DNA from 3 places in the Exiguobacterium sp. PvP048 genome. Region 1 is predicted to be linked to each of the others. Evidence: riboswitches for the same ligand, from Rfam matches in the RefSeq annotation. Region 1 holds a riboswitch; each other region holds the start of a gene.
What was found. A riboswitch is a leader RNA that binds a small molecule or an ion and turns the genes downstream of it on or off. The one in region 1 is predicted to bind S-adenosylmethionine.

Region 1 (7,979 bases):
GAGAATCCGGTCAAAATCTTCGATATCGTCTTCGATTCGTTGACGCATCGACAGCAGGATGAAGCTTTCCATGACAGGTTTGAGATTCTGCCACATCATGCTGACATATCCGTGATTAATCGACCGGATGATCGTTTCGTGAAACAGGACGTCTTGATACGAAAATTCATCCGCATCCTTATACTTGATGGCAATCTTCATCATCTCGAGAACTTTGCTCAGTTCACGGACCAGATCTTGACGATCCATCTTAACGATCCGCTCAAAAACGAATGTTTCGATTAACAGACGGACATCGTAAATTTCCTGGATGTCTTGTTTGGACAGTCCGACGACGACGGCGCCCATGCGTTCCAACCGGATGATGCGTTCTGACGCCAATACCTTCAGGGCATCCCGGACAGGAGACCGGCTGACGGAAAAATCAGCAGCCAGTTTGTTTTCGGATAGGACGGTACCGCTCTCGATCTTGCCGGAAATGATCCGCATCCGCAGTTCATGGGCGACACGATCACCGGCGGATGCTTTTGATAACCATTTAATCGGGTATAAAAGATCAGACATAAAAAACACCCTCTTTGTCGAATAAGTATACTTGTATACAAGTAGTATAAACGAGGAAAACTAAAATGCAAGCGCTTTAATTAAATTGTCATCTTTATCAAAATTACGGCTTTTCGATGTGATAGGCTAGAGAACGAAAGCGTAGAACAGATCGGAAGACATCAGTCAGATGGAGGGATAAAATGAAAATTTTAGTAGTCGGTGCCGGTGCCGTCGGTGGTTATTTCGGGGCACGATTGGCGGAAAAAGGGGAAGACGTCACATTTTTAGTCCGTGAACGCCGGTTTGAGGAATTGCGTGCGGGACTTCAGGTCAAGAGTCTGCATGGAGATATTACCTGTTCTCCGCGTCTGATCCGGACCGGAGAAAAAGGAACGTTTGATGTCATTCTTTTATCGACCAAGGCCTATCATCTGGAGCAGGTGTTAGAGGACATCGAACCGTTCGTCGCAACCGATACATATATTTTGCCGTTGCTAAACGGAATGGCCCATTTAAAGCAACTGGAGCAACACTTCGGAGCGGAACGTGTGCTGGGCGGACTCTGTTTCATCGAGTCAACGCTTGATGGAAAAGGACACATCGTACAGACGAGTCCGTCCCACCATCTGTTATTTGGTCCATTGCCGGGAACGCGGACAGACCGCTTGGAAGAATTGAAACAGCATTTGACCGGAACAGCGGCTCCGATCAACTATTCAGATACGATTACCCGCGATATGTGGAATAAGTATCTGTTCATCACGACGTTTTCCGGTGTGACGTCGCTTTTCCGTTCAGCAATCGGTCCGATTCGTTCGCAGGAAGAAGGAATGATGATGATCCGCCGCCTGGCAACGGAAGCCAAAGAAGCGATGGAACGCCAAGGTGCTGTGTTCAGTGATGGGATTGAACAGATTCAACAGCAACAGATCGCACAAATGGATGAAACGATGAAGTCGTCCTTACAACGTGACATGGAGAAAGGTAATGAAGTCGAGTCAGCTCATTTGTTCGGCACACTTCTTTCGAAAGATGAAGCGACGCAAGTGATGTTGCCGGCGATTTATGCAAATCTCAAAATTTATCGTATGTCGAGAAAAGATGTTTAACTAGTTGTTATATAGGGAACATTTGTTAGTTTGTATTGAGCCTATATTTTTCATAATCCACAATAATGTGTAATTTTCAGCTATTCGTTGACTTGCTGAATTGCATTCAACTATCCTTGAAAAGACAAGATGGTTAAAAAAGCAAAATATATTTTATATTTTTTAAATGAAAACAGAAGTGAGAGGGGAATTATTTTACATGAAACGTATTATTATCCGTGCGGGTATGACACCGTTTGAACAGTTCGACGCAGAATATTTGATGAAGCATAACTCAATCGGAGGGAACGTCGGAAACCTGATTTATCAATACAGTATTTTCCGCACCCTGATGACAGAGGGCACGACGATCACACCGGATTACTACTACTATGAAGAAGAGCGTGCAGATGAAATCAATGCGAACTTCGATTTATATGTCATTCCACTCGCTGATGCATTCCGTAAAGAATTCGTCCCGACACTTCGTAAATATACAAAATTGATTAAAAAACTAAAGATTCCGGTCGTCGTCATCGGTGTCGGTTTACGCGCACCGTTTGAAGCGAATTTAAACGACGGTTTTTCATTTGATGAAGACGTTAAAGCGTTTGTCAGCGCAGTTCTTGAGCGCTCAAGCATGCTTGGACTTCGCGGCGAAATCACATCAAAATATTTGACGCGTCTTGGTTTCCGCGAAGGAATCGATCACAAAGTCATCGGTTGCCCATCGATGTATGCGTTTGGTCGTGATTTGAAAATTCGTGAAACGAATATCACAAAAGATTCAATGATCGGTGTCAACTCGTCACGTCTTGCACCGCAAAACGTCCTTAACTTCATCACACGCGGAATGGAAGAGTACCCGAACCACTACTTCATCCCGCAATGGATGAAAGAGTTGCGTTTGACGTACACAGGAACACATCCGATTGCTGACTTATCCGTCACGAACTATCCGGTCAAGATGTCGGATCCGACTTACATGAACGACCGTGTCCGCTTCTTCTTGAACGCGCAGACATGGATCAACTTCTTGAAAGAAGCTGACTTCAGCTTCGGAGCACGTCTTCACGGTAACATCACGGCAACACTTGCCGGAACGCCAAGTATCCTGATTCCGAAAGATGCACGGATGCGCGAATTAACGGATTATCACCAATTGACACACATTTGGGCAAATGACATCACAGACAGCACACGCTTGTCGGATGTGATTGAGTCGGCTGACTTCCAAAGTCCGACACGTGTTCAAGCACGTAACTTTGATAACTTCGTGGAATTCCTGAATACAAATGATCTAGAACACATCTACAAAGAAACGAACTATCCGGAGAACGTTCCGTTTGATCGTGAAATGGCCAAAGCAGAGTTGCTTCCGGTCGTTAAACCGATCACAGGAATCAGTATCGAAGAAGCCGTTTCACGTTTTGAATCATATTTCCCAGCCGAAGAACAAAAAATCGTGGCAGCTCAAAAACGCGATAAAGCGAAAATGGCTGAAAAAGATAAGAAAATCAAATCACTTCAAGGCAAGTTGAACAGTCAAACAAAAGAAATGAAGCATCAACAAGGCACATTGAACCGGAAAGCGGTTCGGATGGCATTGAAGACAGCTGATTTGTTTGCGAAGAAATAAGCGACAGACGTCTTATACCGTTTTGGTGTAAGGCGTTTTTTTTACATGATAAATTCTGAATTGTGTTGACAATTCAGAACAGGGTTGGTACTGTTATGAAAAATTACATTCTTATCCAGAGAGGTGGAGGGACTGGCCCTTTGAAGCCTCAGCAACAGGTCGAAAGATACTGTGCTAATTCCTGCGGGTGTTGTACCCGATCGATAAGCTTCCTTTGATTGTCGACCGACGCACCCATGCATGTGGGTGCGTTTTTTTTTTAGTTTAACGAGAAAAAGAGGAGTGTGGAGGAGTAATGAAAGAAGGAACGTTTCGGCGGAAAATGGAATCCCGGCATATCGTCATGTTGTCACTCGGCGGTGTCATCGGGACCGGATTATTTTTAAGTACAGGCTATACGCTCGAGCAGGCCGGTCGGGTCGGCACGATTTTATCTTACCTGGTCGGAGCGCTGGCGATTTATCTGGTAATGCTTTGTCTAGGGGAGCTGGCGGTACATATGCCGGAGACGGGTGCCTTTCACAGCTACGCGACGAAATATATTGGATCCGGAACAGGCTATACCGTCGCCTGGCTTTACTGGCTGACTTGGACGGTCGCGCTCGGTTCGGAATTTACGGCAGCCGGTTTATTGATGCAACGCTGGTTTCCGGATGTTCCGGTCTGGCTGTTCAGTGCTTTATTCGTCGTCATGATTTTAGGCATCAATGTCTTGACGGTCCGCTTGTTCGCGGAAGTTGAATTTTGGTTTTCTGCCGTCAAGGTGCTGACGATTTTAGTGTTCATCGTCTTAGGAACAGCAGCAATCGTCGGATTCTTGCCCCTCGCGGACGGCTCACAAGCACCGCTTCTCGCTCCGTTGACGGAGGGGGGCCTGTTTCCGAACGGAGCGTTCGCGATCTTGATGACGATGCTTGCCGTTAACTTTGCCTATTCCGGAACAGAGTTAATCGGGATTGCAGCAGGTGAGGCGGTCGATCCGAAACGGACGGTTCCTCTCGCCATTCGAACAACAGTCTTCCGGCTCGTCTTATTTTTTGTCGGGACGATCATTGTTCTTGCGATTCTGTTACCAAATGATTCAAAAGGAGTGCTTGAAAGTCCATTCGTTGCTGTGTTTGAACGGATCGGTCTTCCGTTTGCAGCAGACATCATGAACTTCGTCATTCTGACCGCGATTTTGTCAGCAGCGAACTCGGGTCTGTACGCCGCATCACGGATGTTGTGGTCTTTATCCGATCAACGGATGATTACGCCGTACTTTTCTAAATTAAATGCGAGCGAAGTGCCGACACGTGCCGTTCTCTTCAGTATGCTCGGTGGTCTGCTTGCCCTGTTCTCCAGCGTCTATGCACCGGGTTCCGTCTACATTGCGCTTGTCTCGATCTCGGGACTGGCAGTCGTCGTTGTCTGGATGAGTATCAGCGCCTCACAGTTCATGTTCCGCAAGCGCTATCTGCAAGAGGGGCATGATCTAAACGATTTGGTTTACCGGACGCCCTGGTATCCGTTTGTACCGATTCTGTCGTTTTTAATGTGTTTGGCTTCATTGATCGGAATCGCCTTTGATCCGACGCAACAGGTCGCCCTCTATTTCGGGGTTCCGTTTATCGCGGTCTGTTACATCGTTCATCATCTGACAAAAACATCATGGAAACGGAGTGTGGAAGATGTCAAAGAACAACAATCCAGTTGAACAACTGTTAAAAGAAAAACCCTATATTTTATTGGACGGAGCACTGGCGACGGAACTTGAACGCCATGGGAGAAATCTCGATGATCCGCTTTGGTCGGCCCGGGTACTGCTTGAAGAACCGGAACAGATTCACCGCGTCCATGCGGATTATTTTAAAATCGGGGCGGATTGCGCCATCACGTCCAGCTACCAAGCGAGTGTCGCCGGCTTCAGCAGCCGGGGGATTAAAGAAGAGGAAGCGATCGAGCTGATGAAACAAACGGTCTATCTGGCACAGCAGGCACGTGCGGAAACCGGACCGGCAGCGGATCACGCTTTGATTGCGGGATCGATTGGTCCTTACGGTGCCTATCTCTCGGACGGATCCGAATACATCGGTCATTACGGAGTCGACAATGCGCAACTTGAAGCTTTCCACCGTCCTCGTCTGGAAGCGTTAATCGCGGCAGGGGCGGACGTGTTGGCATTTGAGACGATTCCCTCCTTGCAGGAAGCGAAAATGCTGTTCCGGCTGCTCGAGGAGTTTCCGGAACAATCGGCCTGGCTTGCCTTTTCCCTGCGTGACGCAACACACATCAGTGAAGGAACACCGTTGAGTGAATGTATCGAAGCGTTAGGAGATCATCCGCAACTGGCGGCGATCGGCGCGAACTGTTTTCCGGCATCGATTGCGACGGAGTTCATCACGACATTAAAACAACTGACGGATGTCCCGATTATCGTTTATGCGAATTCCGGTGAACAGTATGATCCGGTCAGCAAGACCTGGTCCGGTGCAGCAGTGTGTACAGCGTTTGAAGACATTGCCCCGGAATGGTATGCAGCAGGTGCCCGGTTGATTGGCGGGTGTTGCCGGACGACACCGGAGCAGATCGGAAAAATTAGGAAGATAGTACATGCACAATAATGAATAGAGAAGGAAAACTTGCTGACTAGCTAGAATGTCTAGACTGGTAAAGTGAGGGGAAGAAAAAGTGAATCAGCGAGTTAAACAAATTGAAAAACTGTTACAAGGTGTCGCGCCTCATAGAGTTGACACACGAAATGTATTTTATCGACCGTTTACACCACGACCCAAAAGTGAAAGGAACTTTGATATTTATTTAATGGGTATCAATCCTGCAACACCAATCTCAGTTCAACAATATCCATTGGATTGTTATATGGAGGCCTTAAGTTGTCCTGAGAAATATATAGAAATGTATTCATATGTCAGGAGTAAGGGAGGAAATCCTTCAAGAACACGTTTAGGAATTACGAGTTTTTCCGAAGAACTTCGTAATAGGAGCGGGTTGAATGTTTTAGAAACAAACGTTATTCCATATCCGACGCGTAACTTAAAAGAATTAAAGTATTACGAGCGAAAATTTCCACAAGTCATTCAACAAGCCGAATCGTTATTTTATGAATTACTACTGATTGATCGCCCTAAAGTACTTATTGTTTATAGTAAAGCGAGTCTTCTGTACTTGTTGAATATTTTGCTGGGGAAAAATATTGTAATTTCTAATTCTGAGCTCAGTGCTCTTAAGAAAAAATCCATTCGCTTATTAGAAAAAGAAAGCACTATAAAATTTGTATATCCAACTGGAGAAGAAGCGGAGATATTTAGTTGCCGACACCTTATGTACTACGGGTATCATGGAAATAGTTTTATTAATTTTAAATCGAGAATATTTAAATCCTTACTTTAATTAAGATTGGAGTTCTATTAGGCAGAAATCTTAAAAGACGGATATTAAATAGTTCGCATTTTAAAAATTTGTATCACAAAAGATAGAGAGAAGGATCTTAGCGTCCCTCTCTCTATCTTTTTTATAGGTATGATGATCAGAAACTCACCGTTCCCGTAATGCCTGATTAAACTGTTTCAGCAGTCGGCCAAATGACTCGGTATCCTCATCCGGCCAGTTGGTTAACAACCGTTCGATGCTCGTCAGACGGGCTGTCCGGTAAATCTCGAGCTCCTGTTGACCGTAATCGGTGATGTTGTAAAAGAAGGCACGGCCGTCTGTCGGGTCTTTTATTTTTTCGACTAATTTTTTCTGATCGAGCGCAGCAGCTTGCCGGCTGACGGTCGAGACGTCAAGTTGTAACTCACGGGCAAGGGTTTTGACACCGACTTGGCCAGAATGTAATAACTGGCGCAAAAGCAGGTAGGAAGCACGGTCCAAGTTCCGATTATCCGCCGTTGCCGTCGTTAAACGGCGAATGAGAATCGCCAGTTCCAGTTCGATTGTTTCCAGGGATTGATTCGACATGTTGTCACCTCTCATTAGCATTCATTGCCCTCATCATTACGCACGAGCTGTCCTCTGTCAATCAAAGGCAGGCTTCTTGACAAGGTTATAGTTGTATTATACAATCATAAATGTTATTTAATTGTATCGTGAAACTTATTGTTATGAACTTATTTTAATTACATCTTTTAATTACAGCATCTGATGAAGGAGAATTCCGATGAAAGCTTATCAATCGATGAAAGAAACAGTCATTACCGTCAACGAACAGGATACGATCCGCACGGTGGTTGAACGTTTTATCACGTCCGGTATCAGTGGGGTTCCGGTCGTCAACGGAGAGCAGGAAGTCGTCGGCTATATCAGCGACGGCGATATCATGCGGGCCATCGGCAAACATAAAGACATCATTGTCGATACGTTTTTGTACGTCGATGTCATCAAAGGTGATGACGAAAATTACGAAGAACGGGTCCGTCACATCTTGACGCGACCGGTCATGGAGATGGCACGCCGGAAAGTCGTGACGGCTACGACAGAAACGGAAATGGAAGAAATTGCGGCGACACTCGGCGCAAAACGAATTAAAAAATTACCGATTCTCAAAGACGGAAAGCTCGTCGGAATCATCAGTCGCGGTGACGTCATCCGTCACTCCTTTAAACAGTTTATTTAAGAAAGAAGGATTTATATGGCTCTTGCTGAAAAAACAACAACACTTGCGCCTGAAACAGTCTTAGCGGAAAGTAAACACGGTTTGCTGCATCAAC
Region 2 (7,979 bases), on a different contig from region 1:
TTTGACAGCTCACGGAAACCACTCGTCGGCGAATTCATCTTTAAAGGCGAATCGTATCACGTCATCGTTAACCACTTTAACTCTAAAGGCGGCGATGGAGCGGACTTTGGTAAAAACCAGCCGGTCGTTCGTAAGAGTGAAGTACAGCGTCACGCAATCGCTGGCATCGTCCAAAACTTCGTCAATGAACTGGAAACAGAAGTTAAGGATTCAAACGTCGTCGTACTCGGTGACTTGAATGACTTCCAGTTCTCGAAAACACTTGATATCTTAAAAGGGGACAACCTTTGGAATACGGTCGATGATCTCCCGAAATCGGAGCGTTACTCTTATGTTTATAACGGAAACGCTCAGGTGCTCGACCATGTCTTGATTTCAAAAAACCTGAAGCCGTATACATCGTCTGATATCGTCAACATCAACTCGGATTATATGGAAGCGGACGGCAGCGCGAGTGACCACGATCCAGCCATCATCTCGATTCAAGGGATGGAAAGTGCCGTTGCGGTCAACGGAAAAGCAGAAATCGGAAAATGGCGTGCTGTCCAAAAAGGAAAGCATATCTTCATCGAACGTAAACTAGCCGGGAAATGGGACAAAGCGAGCGAAACACATGCCGATCAACAAGGTGAGCTACTCGAATTACGTGTTTCCCAAGGTCGTCCGTATATCCAGGTGAAAACGAAAAAAGGAAAAACGATTTGGCTTGAACTGTCGAATGGGTACAAATTAAAAGAAACAACGAAATACTAAGCGACTTTATTGAAAAAAGCGGACTTAATTGTCCGCTTTTTTGTGTATTCGGATAAAGAGAGAGAAAAAGGACAGCAGACTAATCGTGAGGGTAAGCAGTAACGCGAGGTTTAACGGGATGACACGGAACATGTACGTAAAATGAATGATGATCAATAACAGGATAATGGCAAGACCGGGAAGAAATTGTTTGCGTAACAGATGACCGACACCCGGGACAAGGAGTTCGAAACCGAACCGTTGACTGATATGGACTTCTTCATGGGCATTAGCGAGACTGAATGAGACAGTCAACAACACTAAAATGAGCCATCCGGAAAACAGATACTGCTGAATCGGTAAAAACGTAATCGATTCATAGATAAAATAAAGTAGAATCATGGCATACTCCTTTGGAAGTGAATATTATATGGAATTTCCTTATTTTTTCCTTACGAGTTCTAATGATAGCGAGGGTTTTCAGGAACGGCAACAACATTTAAAGGGAATAAAAATAAAAGAATGTTCACACATTTTAACAACAGGGAAAGAATAATTTATTTTATGTATGATAATGGTGTGAGAATGTGATGAATAAAGACGTCAGACCTCTTTTGCACAAAAAATCTGAGATGTGTCAAAACTGTGAAGCGGAACAGGGAATCGTGTGATTTCACTTGAAACGATAGCTTAGACTGTTCGAACAGACAGATTTCTTTTAAAATGAAGTCAATAGAAGAACCGAGGAGGCAAGCAGATGAAAAAGTGGTTAGTACTCGGAGTAGCAGCGGTCGCTTTCTTTAGTTATGAAAATACCCCGATGGAACAAGCAGAAGCAGATTATCCGAAAAGCGGCGGAACGCTGATTGATCGATATACAAGTGAATACCCGGGTTATGACTGGGAAGTCAGACGGACGGCGACGGAAGAGTTCGTGGCGTTGACGAAAGACGGCAAGGATTACGGAAAGTACCGTTCGAAAAACGGTGTGAGGACGCAAGGGGCCGTCTTAAATAAAGACACGGAAACGACCCTTGCGAAAAAAGGCTGGAAAGCCGTCAAGTCGTACCGGAAAGGCAATACGAATTATTTGCTGAATCTCGATCATGCCGCCGTCTATGAAAAGAATGACCGGTACGTGACGTATTTCTTTGATCAGCACGACCGCAACAAAGTCAAAGCGACACTCGCGATACCGAAAGAGGTCGAAGCGAAGAAGAGTGGATTTTACGGCAAGGCGTCCAGTGCCTTGCGAACGACGGATGAGAAGCTGATGTTGCGTCTGATGAACTGGGACCGGGCCGATTATAAGCTCGGAGCGCTGACGCCGTACAGTACTTTAAAACCGGTCACGCGGGCACACAGTGAAAACATGGCGAAGAATAACTTCTTCTCTCATACCGATCCGGAAGGACGTGATCCGTTTAAGCGGATGAAAGAAAACGGGATCCGCTTTTCGGCAGCCGGAGAAAATCTGTCGATGGGCTATCCGAATGTCTTTGCAGCGCACTGGGGCTTGATGAACTCCAAAGGACACCGCGATAACATCATGAACAAGGACTTCGAACAGGCGGATACCGGTGTCGCGTTCCGTAACAATGCACCGTACTTTACGATTAATTTCCGGACACCCTGAAGCAACATTTAAAACGAAGTGTACGTATCACCCCGATTTTGCGAAAGCAGAATGGGGGTTCTTTTGTGTGGATCAATCTGTAGATGGATGACGCACCACCTAGATTTGAATTCTATCTTGAAAAATGAGAGAAGGCTTTTGATTGACGAAGCCTTGTCTTCTCCGCTCGCTTTTCTCGGGCGGAACGCAAGCTAGCTGTCATCTGTTTGATGACCGGGTCTCGCCTGTTCCTGACGGAAGCGAAGCTTCCTTTTCCCATAGAAGTCGAGCGGAAGACGTGACTTCTCCAAGAGTCATCATTCAATGGAAAACCCCTGAAACCGTTCCACCTCTTTTTTGTAAAGGGAGGCAGCTGTTTCAGGGGTTTTATATCATTTTTAGATAAACTGATATACAAAAAGAGTTATGTTAGTTTGCCCAGTCCGGTTTACTGAATCCTTTGAATGATTTTTCGATAACGTTATTAAAGTCATCCGATTTGACGACAGCCGTCAAATCTTTCGCCAGTTGTTTATCTGCATTAGAAGTTTTGATGGCGACCAGGTTGCGGTACTGCTCATCCATTTTTTCGAGTGCCAGTGCATCCAGTAAATCAAACTTCGCGGCTAACGCAAAGTTTCCCGGAACGGCAGAGATATCGACACTTTCAATGGCACGCGGCAGTTGCGCGGCTTCGAGCGGTTTGATGACCAGTTTCTTCGGATTCTTGACGATATCTTTTTCAGAGACCGTCAGTGGATCGGTGTCGGCTTTCAATTCAATCCAGCCTTGGTCAGCGAGCAGATTCAGTGCCCGGGCCTGGTTCGTTGGATCGTTTGGTGTCGCGACTTCAGCTCCCGTCTTGACGTCATCCAGCGATTTATAGGATTTGCTGTATAAGCCCATCGGCGCCGTTGGGACAGTAATCAGTCCTTTAAGGTCGAGGTTCTTTTCCTTCGCAAATGTCTTCAGGTAGATCGAGTGTTGGAACAAGTTGGCGTCGATGTCGCCACTGCCAAGTGCGATGTTCGGTTGAATATAATCCCCGAACTCGACGATTTCGACGTCGTAGCCTTTCTTTTCAAGCCCGGGTTGGATCGCTTCTTTGACCATGTCGCTGTAAGGCCCGCTCGTTGCACCGATCTTAATCGACTTGTTGTCTTCCTTGGCGCTGCTGTCACCGCAACCGGCAAGAATTCCGGCTCCGAGTAGTCCTGTTGCTAAAAAGGCATAACGTTTTTTCATATTCATTCTCTCCCTTACGATTCTCTATTTTTGGTTAACGTTTATCAGCACGACGGGCCAGAACATTGCCAAGCCCTTGAATACTTTGAACAATGATGACGAGGACGACAATTGTCACGATCATGACGACATTATCGTACCGGTAATAGCCGAAGCGGATGGCCAGGTCACCGACGCCGCCACCACCGACGATACCGGCCATGGCGGAAAATCCGATCAGACTGATGGTCGTCAAAGTGACGGCTTGAATGATGCCGGGAAGGGCCTCCGGTAAGAGTGCACTGATGATGATCCGAAACGGTGTCGCGCCACACGCTTCTGCTGCTTCAATCAATCCCGGTGGAATCTCGCGAAGCGATGTTTCGACCAGTCGGGCGAGAAACGGAATGGCGGCGACACTCAGACTGACGGAAGCTGCTGTCGGTCCAATCGTGTTATCGAGTAATAATTGTGTCAGCGGAATTAACGCGACGAGCAGAATGATGAACGGTAACGAACGGACAATATTAACGAAAAAGTCCAAGATGCTGCGAACGACGACGTTCTGGAAAAACAATCCCCGGTCCGTGATGAATAGCAGAATCCCGAGTGGAATGCCGATGATGAGGGCGAAGCCAAGTGAGATTCCGACCATCAAAGCCGTTTCCGCTAACGCTTTCGTAAGATCCGGTAACATGGTTTCAATCCGTTCAAGCCACATCCTGGATCACCTCAAGCGTATGGAGTTGTTCTTCGAGCCACGTCAGGGCCCGGTTCACGTGAAGGGTCGGACCGGTCAAGCTGACGATCAGGACTCCGAATGCGACGTTTTGAATATAATCGACCTTGCCGTGGAGAATGCTGACGGAAATATCAAACTGTTTGATCGCTTCCGATAACGTACTTTCACCGGTCTTTTCACCCGTGAATTGCAGGCGGATGATTTTACCGGGTGTCGTCCGTAAAATCCGTTCCGGCAATTCGATTTGGAGTGCCGTGTCGACATAATGTTTTGTGACATCATGGGCCGGCTGACTGAACAGGTCATAGGTACTCGCAACTTCGACAACTTCGCCTTGCGCCATGACCGCAACACGGTGGCAGATTTGTTTGACGACATCAATTTCATGGGTGATCAGGATAATCGTCAAGCCAAGCCGTTCGTTTAAGTCCTTCAGGAGTTCCAGGATTTGCAGCGTCGTGACCGGGTCAAGAGCTGATGTGGCTTCGTCACATAACAGGACACTCGGATTATTCGCAAGGGCGCGGGCAATTCCGACCCGTTGCTTTTGACCGCCGCTCAGCTGGCTCGGAAAGTTCGTCTCGAAACCTTCAAGACCGACCAGCGTGACAAGTTCTTTGATCCGTTGCGGGAAGTCACTCCGTTTGACACCGGCTGCCTTTAAGGCAAATCCGATGTTATCTGCAACATTCCGGGATTGAATCAGTTGGAAATGTTGAAAAATCATCCCGATGTTCAAACGAAGTTCGCGTAAGCTGCCTTTGGAGAGGCCGGACAGATTAGTGCCCGATACTTTAACCGTTCCTTGTGTCGGTGTCTCCAGTCCATTGATCAGACGGAGCAGGGTACTTTTTCCGGCACCGGATTCACCGATGATGCCAAAGATTTCACCTTGTTGAATCGTTAAATTGACGTCACGTAAGGCGAAAATGGGTGTCCGGTCACGAACGAACCGTTTTGTGATTCCTTTAAATTCAATCATCTGTCGTTTCCTCCCTATACAAAAAATCGCCTTTTTCCAGTTAAGAGCAACCAGAAAAAAGCGACGAAGTGTAAGATTTCGTAACTTATCTCTCAGAATAAAACATTCTGTAGGATGTGGCACCGTTCCTTAAAGGTGGTTGCCGGACGTCGTTGGGCCTAATCCCTCGGTCGCTCTCGATAAGTAGATATGCTGTTGGGACTTACTGTAACGGAAATCATTCCCATTTGTCAAACGTTTTTTCAGAATTATTCCGCAACGGTCTGGCGAAACAGATTCAATTGACCGATTCGTTCGGCAGCTTCAACCAGTCGTTCGGCGTCGGCAATCAAGCTGATCCGGACGTAGCCTTCGCCGTATTCGCCGAAGAAATGTCCCGGTGTGACGGCGACATGCGCTTCGTCGAGCAGGTGATCGGTAAAGCTTTGGGACGTGTAGCCGGACGGGACCGGCAACCAGACGAAGAACGAACCGCCCGGGATCGGTCCGTCCCAACCGATTTCCTGTAACTTTCCGAACAAGGCATCACGCCGGGCTTCATACAGAGCGCTCAGTTCGCGGACACACGTCTGATCGCTTGAAAGAGCGACGGTTGCTGCCTGTTGAATCGGTGTGAAAGCACTGACGTATAAGTGTTCCTGGTACGTCTCGATACTTGCGATGACGGACGGATTCCCGATGGCGAAGGCGATTCGGAAACCGGACATGTTAAAACGTTTCGATAATGAAAACAGTTCGATTCCGACGTCTTTTGCGCCTTCCGTCTGGAGGAAACTGCGGGTCGGACCGTCGAAGCTGATTCCGCCGTAGGCGAGGTCGTGGACGACGCAAATGTCGTTCGCATCAGCGAAGGAAACCGTTTGCTCGAAGGCTTCCGCTGTTGCCGTCGCCCCGGTCGGATTGCTCGGGTAGTTGAGGAACAACATCCGGGCCCGTTCGACATCTGTCGTATCAAGTAACGTGTAGTCAGGTAAAAAGGCATTTTCCGCAAGGAGCGGCAATGTGATCGGGTAAGCTCCGGCAAGGGCCGCACCGGACAGGTAGTCGGGGTAGCCGGGATCCGGAACGATGACGCCTTCGCCCGGATTGACGATCGTTTGCGGTAACGCGACGATGCCCGCCTTGCTGCCGAGCAGAATGGCGACTTCGGAAGCCGGATCAATCGTTACACCAAACTCCGTCTGATAAAAGTCAGCAACGGCCTGCTTGAGGAAATCATGGCCGCGAAACGGCGGGTACTGGAGGTTTGAAGCGTCATTGATCGCTTCTTTCAAGGCATCCAGAATATGTACGGGTGTCGTCTGATCGGGTGTTCCCTGACCAAGCGTGATGACGTCATGACCGGCAGCCTTGACGGCACCGATCCGCTGGGCGAGCTCGGCAAAGACCGGAGCGGGTAACCGATCAATCGCAATAGATGGGGCGAAATGTTTCATCTGTCTTCCTCCTTGTTGGGTATTGTCGTCAAGGATAACGAATTTTCAGAAAAAAGAAAAGAGTTTTTTAATAATTGCTGATAATTGGGAAAAAGAACCGATGGCTTTCGTGTTTTTGATACACTAAACTAGAATACGATTGAATCACAAAGGAGATGATGGGATGAATCGGGCCTGGTGGAAAGAAGCCGTTGTCTATCAAGTGTATTGGCGCAGTTTTAAAGATTCGAACGGAGACGGGATGGGCGATTTACGCGGAGTAATTGAAAAACTCGATTACATCGCTTCCCTGGGTGTCGATATCGTCTGGTTAAATCCCTGTTATACATCACCGGATGTCGATAACGGATACGACATTTCGGATTATTATTCGATTATGCCGAAGGCGGGAACGATGTCGGATCTGGAAGAACTGATTGCGTCCGCCCATGAACGGGGACTGAAACTGATTCTTGATTTGGTCGTCAATCATACGAGTGATCAACACACGTGGTTTAAAGAATCACGCAGCAGTCGGACAAACGAGAAAGCCGATTGGTACATTTGGCGGGACGGGGTCAAAGGAACGCCGCCGAACAATTGGCGGTCGTATTTTGCGCCGAGCCCTTGGACGTGGGATGAGACACGCCAGCAGTATTACTTCCATTCCTTTGCATCGGAGCAACCGGACTTGAACTGGGAACATCCTCTAGTCCGGCAGGCTGTGTATACGATGATGCGGTGGTGGGCCGAGAAAGGAATCGACGGCTTCAGGATGGATGTCATCAACCTGATCAAGAAACGGGCGACGTATGATGATGTCGCAGATCCTCTGAATTTATCCTACTTAGGGAACCAGCCGGGCATTCATGAATTCTTGCAGGAGATGCACCAAGAAGTACTGGCGGGAACCGATTTCTTTACCGTCGGTGAGATTCCGTTCGTCGGCCCGGAAGACGGGTTACTGTATGTCGGTGAGGAACGGAATGAGTTGCGAACGCTGTTTCACTTCGAAGTCGCGGATGACATGGAGACGATGGATTTACCGCGCTTCAAACAAATCCAGAAGCGTTGGTACGAAGCGCTTTATCCGAGCGGAGTCGCGTCACAGTTTTTGAATAACCATGACCACACCCGTCAGGTGACCCGGTTCGGAAGCGAACGGTATCGTGTCGAAAGTGCCAAGCTACTGGGCTTGATGCTGCACACGTTACCGGGCATCCCGTATATTTATCAAGGGGAAGAAATCGGCATGACCGGTATTCGTTT
Region 3 (7,979 bases), on a different contig from region 1:
TTGTCGTGTGGCGAATGAATTCCGTTTTCGTCCAATCCGCTACACGTTTATGGTTTTCCGTCAGCGGATTAAAACGAATCAATTCGGAAACAATTTTTTGACGCATCGCCCATTGTCGAAACGAACGTTTGGCACCGGTCAGCTCTTCTGAAGTCAACTCACCAATGATTTCCGGACCTCCGTATCCGTAAGGCGTAATCAAATCAAAGTATTCGGTGTCAAAAATCCGCCGCTTCAAGAAGGGATAAAATAATTCACCTGATGCTCCTTGAAAATAAATCAGTCCGGCCGCTTCATCGGTCCGGGCATTCAAATGAACATATTCATAGCTATAAAAAATATCAAGTGATTTATTTTCCACAAGTGATGCCCACGTCAACTGATCTTCCACAAAAATACATCGCCTCATCTTTTTCCACCTCCGGCATATGACACGTCGAACATAACTATTTTCCCTTTAATTTGGTTAATCAATTAATTTTTACCTTTTAATTCAATACCCATTTTACATGTTTAATATGCTTCTTCAACAAAAAAGACAGACAGCGGAATCAAGCGATCGCTTCTGTCCTTTTCTCATTTTACCGCCTTGTTTGGTATAGCCCGAACGAATGTGAATCCTGCCAGCAGGATCAATCCAATCAATGTCATGAACACGGCATTCATACCGGATAAATCATAAATCAGCCCTCCGACAGTCGGACTGATCATCCGCCCTGCCGAAGCGGCGATATTGACATACCCCTGAAACTCGCCTTCTTTCCCGATCGGAGCCAAGCGGGCTGCCATTGCCGGAACCGCCGGCCAAATGAACATCTCACCGATCGTCAAAATGACCATCGCTACTAAGAACATCTTGAATCCGCCGGCAAAAGGCACGATCGCGTAGGACAAAAGAAAAATGCCGGTTCCCGTCAGCAACTGACGTTTCAAGTCGTCACCAAACCAGCGCAGGACAGGTGTCAATAACGGTTGCGCAAATACGATCAGTGCACCGTTGATCGTCCATAAAATCGAGTATTCGGAAATTGTCACACCGAGGGATTTTGTATGCACGGCAAATGTTCCCTGCCATTGAACATACACAAACCACAAGAGCGCATAGCCGACCGAAACGTACAACATCGTCCGGACTGAACTCTTCGAGAGCGGCTCCCGCACTTCTTCCCCTGCCGATACCGATTGACGTTTGACCGGATGCACTTGAATCCAGTTCAGCCCCACAAAAAGGACGACGGCAAACAATAAGTAAAGGATCAGATTGGCGATGAAGATGAACTGGATGTCGATTGCTGCAATTTGTCCGCTGATTGCGGTCCCCAGTGCCACACCGACATTTTGGGCAACATAGATTGCATTAAATGCCCGTCTTCCACCTTCCGGCCAAATGACACCGGTCAAAGCATAGATGGTCGGAAACACCATTCCTCCGACGAATCCGATCAATCCTAACATCAGCACATACCCGGTGAAGGTCTGATGGAACAGCCAAAGACCAATCGAGGCAAGGACCAGTCCAATGACACTGATGACAAGCGTCCGTTTCCCGCCTAACCGGTCAAATGCTTTTCCGCCGATATAGTTTCCGACAATGGCGAGAGCCGAGTTGACGAATAAAGCCATTCCGGCTTTTGTCATCGACTCTCCTAAATAATCATGAATGTATAATGTATTAAACGGCCATAAAAAAGAGGATCCTGTCGTATTGATCGCCATCGCCAATACCAGAATCCAGACCGCGCGAGGTAATTTCGGCATGGTAAGCATCCTCCAATGTAGTTTCCAACCTTGCCACTTTACGAAATTATTCTCCTCTCTGTCAAGGAACTTCGTTATTAAACGAACAATCGGAAAAATGATACACTTGACTAAAGGGTCAATTTTCCGGGTACTTAGAAAAAAATAGAGCATATTATCAGAAAGAGGAGTTTTTGCCATGTCACTTGCACGTGTATTACCTTACGCCAAAGAATTATTGGAATCAGTCATCCATGAAGGGGATTGTGTCGTCGACATGACTGCCGGGAACGGTCATGATACGCATTTTCTTGCCGAACAGGTCGGACCGAGCGGACGGGTCATCGCGTTTGATGTCCAGGAGCAGGCCATCGAAGAAACGACACGCCGTCTGCAGGCGGCTCACGTCTTGGACTGGGTCGATTTGTACCATGAAAGCCATATTCATGTCGGAGCCCGCTTGTTTGCTGAACAACGCCCGATCCGTGCCGGAGTATTTAATCTGGGGTACTTACCGGGGAGTGATAAATCCGTTACGACGACCGGGGAAGAAACACTCGAAGCACTCCGTGCCCTCCTTCCGGTTCTTGTCCCCGGCGGTCTGGTTGTCCTCGTGATCTACCATGGCCACTCGGAAGGACGACGTGAACGCGATGCGGTATTGGAACATGTCTCTTCCCTCCCGCAACAGGATTATGCCGTCCTGCAATATCGTTTCTTGAATCAGCAAAACAATCCCCCGTTCATCGTCGCGATTGAAAAAAAATTAAAGAAACAAACAATCGACTAAACAAAAAGAGGAATCCCGATGCTATCCGGATTCCTCTTTTTCTTGTTGCCGTTTAATCTTCCACCATCTTTAGAAACAGCAATAGCTTTTCAGCAAACCGCGTATTCAAACGTTCAAAACTGAAGTGCGGGAAACCGTGCAGACGTTGCAGATAAATCTGGTCTCCGCCCATCTTCCGGCACACTTCAAGCGTCAACTTGACGTCGGCGAACTGATCATCCGGTGCATAAAAACAAGCGAGATGGACCCGCGGCAGTTTCTTACGTTCTTCGTCATGGATGACGATTTCTTCTTCAATCTCGCGATATTCCGCATACGTCAATTCACCAAGACGTGCAGCATCCTCATTGTTCTGTCCGAACGGCAATGTGCCGAGCGGAGCATCCGGACGGAACCGGTCGAAAGCACTTGCAAACACTTGTTTGACGCCGCCTAGTTGCTTCGAGTTGTGCCAATCAAATAACGGCGAGATGAATGTCAGGCTCGCCATCGGCAACTCATATTCTTGAAGCAGCCGATTGACGACAAGTGCCCCCATACTGCAGGCAATGATGTGAATCGGTAATTTTCGTTTACCGGCTTCACGTAATGCTTCTTTTAACAGCTGTTGATGTTCTTCAAACGATACACGACGGGGTGCATCGACCAGGAGAACTTCGTATTCGCGTTCTAATACACGAATCAGCGCCTCACTCGGCCGAGCACGTAATTGGAGTGGATATACAAGAACGATCACTCCGGTTGGTTGTTCTACCACAAACTCACCTCTTCATTCGATATCTGTTTAGTATGCAACAAATCCGACTCCAGCCAAACCGCCTTAAGTCGGATTCCATTTCTTTAATATATACGTTGCAGACGCGTCACAGGTTCCACTTGTCCGAAGACTTCCTCTGTCGTCTCACTGATTTCCTTGAATCCGTACGACGTTAAAAAGTGGCGGGCTTTATAGTTCCGAGATTCGACATACACTTCGATCGGAGAGGCTCCCTGCAATTCCAGTTCGCGGATCAGCCGGCGTCCGATCCCGTTTTGTTGGTATTTCGGCAAGACATACAATCGGACGATTTCCCATGTTCCCTCAACATCAATCGCGTGAATGAAACCGACGATTTCCCCGTCAATCAGTCCGACGTTGAAATATTCTCCACGTGCTTCCTCCGCTGTCCGAATCGCCCGGACCACTTCTTCCTGCGGGTACGCTTCTTGAACGAAATGGGCTTTCGAGCGTTCTGAATAGATTTCCTCATATGTGTCCATCCAAGACGTGAGCGCAATATCATGAATGCGTGCTGCATCAGTCGGAACCGCTTCGCGTATCTCCATACCGAAATCCCCCTTTTCCTTTTACAGAATACAGACTCATGTTCTTTTACCCTTTTCTAGAAATTTCAGTCGTATCCCTGCAAAGTTCAGGAGAAACAAAAAAAGTTCAGAAACACCCTTTAGAAGGATGTTTCTGAACAATGAATTATGCGAAACGTTTTGCCTGCTCTTCAAGAGTAGCGGCTTTATCTGTCTGCTCCCATGGTAACTCGATGTCTGTACGACCGAAGTGACCATAAGCTGCTGTCTGACGATAGATCGGACGACGGAGATCAAGCATGTTGATGATTCCAGCCGGACGAAGATCGAAGTTTTCAGCAACCAGTTCAACCAGTTGTGCTTCAGGAAGTTTTCCTGTACCGAATGTATCCACCGCGATTGATACCGGATGTGCGACACCGATTGCGTACGCGAGTTGAACTTCCGCTTTGTCTGCAAGACCTGCAGCTACGAGGTTCTTCGCGACGTAACGCGCTGCGTAAGCAGCTGAACGGTCGACTTTCGTTGGATCTTTACCAGAGAAAGCTCCACCGCCGTGACGTGCATATCCGCCATACGTATCAACGATGATTTTACGGCCTGTTAATCCAGCATCACCTTGTGGTCCGCCGATGACGAAACGACCAGTTGGGTTGATGAAGAACTTTGTATCGGCATCGATGTACTCAGTCGGAATGACCGGTGCGATGACATGTTCTTTCAGATCAGCTTGGATTTGCTCAAGCGTCACTTCTTCTGCATGTTGTGTTGAGATGACGATTGTATCAACGCGAACAGGTTCATTGTTCTCATTGTATTCAACCGTGACTTGCGTCTTACCATCCGGACGGAGGTAATCGAGTTGTCCGTTTTTACGAACTTCTGCAAGACGACGAGCCAGTTTGTGTGAAAGTGAGATCGGAAGTGGCATGAGTTCAGGTGTTTCTTTCGTTGCATAACCGAACATCAGACCTTGGTCTCCTGCTCCGATTGCATCGATTTCTTCATCTGACATGTTTCCTTCGCGTGCTTCAAGCGCTTGGTCAACACCGAGAGCGATGTCTGCTGACTGCTCATCGATTGATGTCAATACAGCACAAGTGTCTGCATCGAAACCGTATTTAGCGCGTGTATAGCCAATTTCGCGAATCGTTTCACGAACGACTTTCGGGATATCCACGTAAGTTGATGTCGTGATTTCTCCTGCTACTAATACGAGTCCTGTCGTGACAGAAGTTTCTGCCGCAACACGTGCGTTTGGATCGGCTGCAAGAATTGCATCCAAAATTGAATCCGAAATCTGGTCACAGATTTTATCCGGGTGACCTTCTGTTACTGATTCCGACGTAAACAGTCGGCGATTAAGGTTTGTCATGTTTGACCCTCCCAAAAAAGAATTTGACGGTGTACTCATTTCCCCTAGTTGAGTGGGACGGTAAAATGAAAAAAACCTTTCCATGTCCAAAAATGGTCAGGGAAAGGTTGTGCGTTCTTCCTTTACCCTCTTATCGTTCGAAGTGTTTACTTCGCTTCAGGAGAGCACCTTTTCCTACATTAATGATGAAATTAATATAAGACGGTTGCCGGGTTTCTTCGGGCCTTGTTCCCTCCACCTGCTCAGAATAAGAGTATCCGTTACGAATTACATGATATAAACTTGTGCTCACTCTGTCAAGCAACGTTTTAATTTCTAGTCGAAAAATTTCGGAAGAGATGTTAAACTGTTAATGCTGAAAGCGTTTCCAGATAAATAGAAATCAGCGCATGAAAATGATTGCTCTATCATTAGTATGTCATATATAATAAATGTGTCATACTAATAGTAGAGCTAAAACCAACGTAGGGGAAAGGTGGGGTCAGGATGCCGATGACGGTCCTGAATATCGAAGAACTACTCAAGAAGGAGCATGTGTTCAAACAACTGTCTGTTGCTGAACTAGTCGAACATGCAATTCGCAACAAAGAAGGAGTTCTTGCAGAAAATGGTGCTTTGTCTGTAGAAACGGGGAAATTTACAGGTCGTTCACCGAAAGACAAGTTCATCGTCCGTGATGACTCATGTGAGATGCATATCGATTGGGGTCATGTCAATCAACCGATGGAGTCGGACAAATTCGAGCAACTGTTACAAAAAGTTCTTCGTTATATGAACGAAGCAGATCAACTCTACTACACAGAAGCTGCTGCTGGTGCCGATACGCATTTCACCCTTCCAGTGCGCGTCGTAACCGAATATGCTTGGCATAATTTGTTTGCGAAACAGCTGTTTTTACGTGAATATCCTACGGTTGCGGCCTTTGAACCGTTTACGGTCGTCTACGCACCACATTTTAAAGCGGATCCGGCGGTTGACGGCACAAACTCCGAGACATTCATCGCGATGTCATTCGAACACCGGATCGTCTTGATTGGCGGAACGGAGTATGCCGGAGAAATCAAAAAATCAATTTTCTCTGTCATGAACTATCTTTTACCCCAACAAGAAGTCTTGTCGATGCACTGTTCAGCAAACGTCGGACACGGCGGCGATGTCGCCTTATTCTTCGGACTCTCAGGAACTGGTAAGACCACGCTGTCTGCTGATGACAGTCGCCAATTAATCGGTGACGATGAACACGGTTGGTCTCATGACGGTGTCTTCAACATCGAAGGTGGCTGCTATGCGAAAACAGTTAATCTGTCACGCGAAAAAGAACCACAAATCTTTGATGCGATCCGCTTCGGAACCGTTCTTGAAAATGTCGTCCTCGATGATGCGCGGATTCCGGATTATGATGATACTTCATTGACTGAAAATACACGTGCCGCTTACCCGATTACAGCAATCGACAACATCGCCATTCCGTCACGCGCCGGTCACCCGAAAACGATTGTCTTTCTGACGGCGGATGCCTATGGTGTCTTGCCTCCAATCAGTAAACTGACGAAAGAACAAGCGATGTATCACTTCTTATCCGGCTACACATCAAAACTGGCTGGAACGGAGCGCGGCGTTACAGAACCGGAAGCCACATTCTCGACGTGCTTCGGTTCACCATTCCTGCCGTTGATTCCGGAAAAATATGCGACGATGCTCGGGGAACTGATTGATCGTCACGGTGTCACAGTCTATCTCGTCAACACAGGCTGGACCGGCGGCGCTTACGGTACAGGAAGCCGGATGAAACTCTCCTATACACGAACGATGGTCAATGCGGCCGTCAACGGTCTGCTTGCAGACATCCCGACAGAAGAACATCCGATTTTCGGTCTGCATATGCCGATCGAAGTACCTGGTGTTCCGACTGACTTGCTCAATCCGGTCAAGGTCTGGGCGGATGCATCTGTTTACGAACAACAAGCGACCGCACTCGCACAAAAATTCACACAGAACTTCGCACGTTTCGAAAGTGCGACCGATGCGATCAAAGCAGCCGGTCCCCGCGTGTAAAAACGATTGATGGTACTAAAAAGGTTGAGCTCCTTAACGGATGCTCAACCTTTTGTGTTAGACGATGGAATCTGTCTTATCTTGTAAATGAAGTTCTTTTTGAGAAAGCCAAACTTGGCTTTCTTTTAATAATTCATAAGCCCGGTGCTTCATAATCCCGAACCGATTACTGAGCATCTCAAACCGTTCAAACTCGCCCCGGTCTGCGCTGATCGCAAGCAACAGGCAATCGCGAAACGGGTGATCTTCCCCTTGCAAGACATTTTTCAAAGCCGGTTCAATCGGAAGCTGATCGATGATTTCACCGATATCCACGGAAAGCAAGGCATCGATGTGTGACAGTAAGCCGATCATGTAGGCACTTTCTGCTTTCAGTGTCTTCGTTTCCGTCGCAAACAGTTGGCATAGTTTTGCGCAATGCAAGGATGAACGCAATAATTCGTCCGACCATTGATACGGACTCGCTAGTTTCATCTCACGCAAGACGATCAACGAAATCCAGCTCTTCAGTTGGGAAAAGCCCAGCAAGGAAATTGCTTGACGGACGGAACTGACCATGTTCCGAAGACCGATGCCCGGAGAGTTGATCAATTGCAGTACTTGCACACTGATGTAAGGATTGCCCTCGATTTCATCCACGACGTCATCATAATGGTCATCCGTATCAAGCCACTTCAACATTTTCAACAGGACAGGCACTTGCGGAGGAACGGCCTT

Region 2: another riboswitch for S-adenosylmethionine. It lies ahead of ABIC15_RS04025 (methionine ABC transporter ATP-binding protein); the one in region 1 lies ahead of ABIC15_RS10685 (amino acid permease).
Region 3: another riboswitch for S-adenosylmethionine. It lies ahead of metK (methionine adenosyltransferase); the one in region 1 lies ahead of ABIC15_RS10685 (amino acid permease).

The regions. Positions count from the first base shown of each region.
Region 1 covers NZ_JBEPSU010000005.1:67,094-75,072, forward strand. Annotated here, with positions in the region: gene ABIC15_RS10670 (GntR family transcriptional regulator) at 1-564, opposite strand, end outside; gene ABIC15_RS10675 (ketopantoate reductase family protein) at 747-1,655, shown strand; gene ABIC15_RS10680 (polysaccharide pyruvyl transferase family protein) at 1,855-3,273, shown strand; SAM riboswitch class I at 3,382-3,483, shown strand; gene ABIC15_RS10685 (amino acid permease) at 3,569-4,969, shown strand; gene mmuM (homocysteine S-methyltransferase) at 4,944-5,876, shown strand; gene ABIC15_RS10695 (hypothetical protein) at 5,944-6,663, shown strand; gene ABIC15_RS10700 (MarR family winged helix-turn-helix transcriptional regulator) at 6,808-7,230, opposite strand; gene ABIC15_RS10705 (CBS domain-containing protein) at 7,430-7,885, shown strand; gene ABIC15_RS10710 (MFS transporter) at 7,901-7,979, shown strand, end outside.
Region 2 covers NZ_JBEPSU010000001.1:800,652-808,630, reverse strand. Annotated here, with positions in the region: gene ABIC15_RS04050 (chitobiase/beta-hexosaminidase C-terminal domain-containing protein) at 1-753, shown strand, start outside; gene ABIC15_RS04045 (hypothetical protein) at 778-1,134, opposite strand; gene ABIC15_RS04040 (CAP domain-containing protein) at 1,490-2,368, shown strand; gene ABIC15_RS04035 (MetQ/NlpA family ABC transporter substrate-binding protein) at 2,777-3,592, opposite strand; gene ABIC15_RS04030 (methionine ABC transporter permease) at 3,627-4,292, opposite strand; gene ABIC15_RS04025 (methionine ABC transporter ATP-binding protein) at 4,282-5,295, opposite strand; SAM riboswitch class I at 5,378-5,481, opposite strand; gene ABIC15_RS04020 (aminotransferase class I/II-fold pyridoxal phosphate-dependent enzyme) at 5,544-6,731, opposite strand; gene ABIC15_RS04015 (alpha-glucosidase) at 6,895-7,979, shown strand, end outside.
Region 3 covers NZ_JBEPSU010000001.1:548,287-556,265, forward strand. Annotated here, with positions in the region: gene ABIC15_RS02725 (peptidoglycan bridge formation glycyltransferase FemA/FemB family protein) at 1-409, opposite strand, end outside; gene ABIC15_RS02730 (MDR family MFS transporter) at 577-1,758, opposite strand; gene mnmM (tRNA 5-(aminomethyl)-2-thiouridylate-methyltransferase MnmM) at 1,937-2,527, shown strand; gene ABIC15_RS02740 (alpha/beta fold hydrolase) at 2,580-3,284, opposite strand; gene ABIC15_RS02745 (GNAT family N-acetyltransferase) at 3,368-3,853, opposite strand; gene metK (methionine adenosyltransferase) at 3,999-5,207, opposite strand; SAM riboswitch class I at 5,335-5,461, opposite strand; gene pckA (phosphoenolpyruvate carboxykinase (ATP)) at 5,694-7,262, shown strand; gene ABIC15_RS02760 (EAL and HDOD domain-containing protein) at 7,320-7,979, opposite strand, start outside.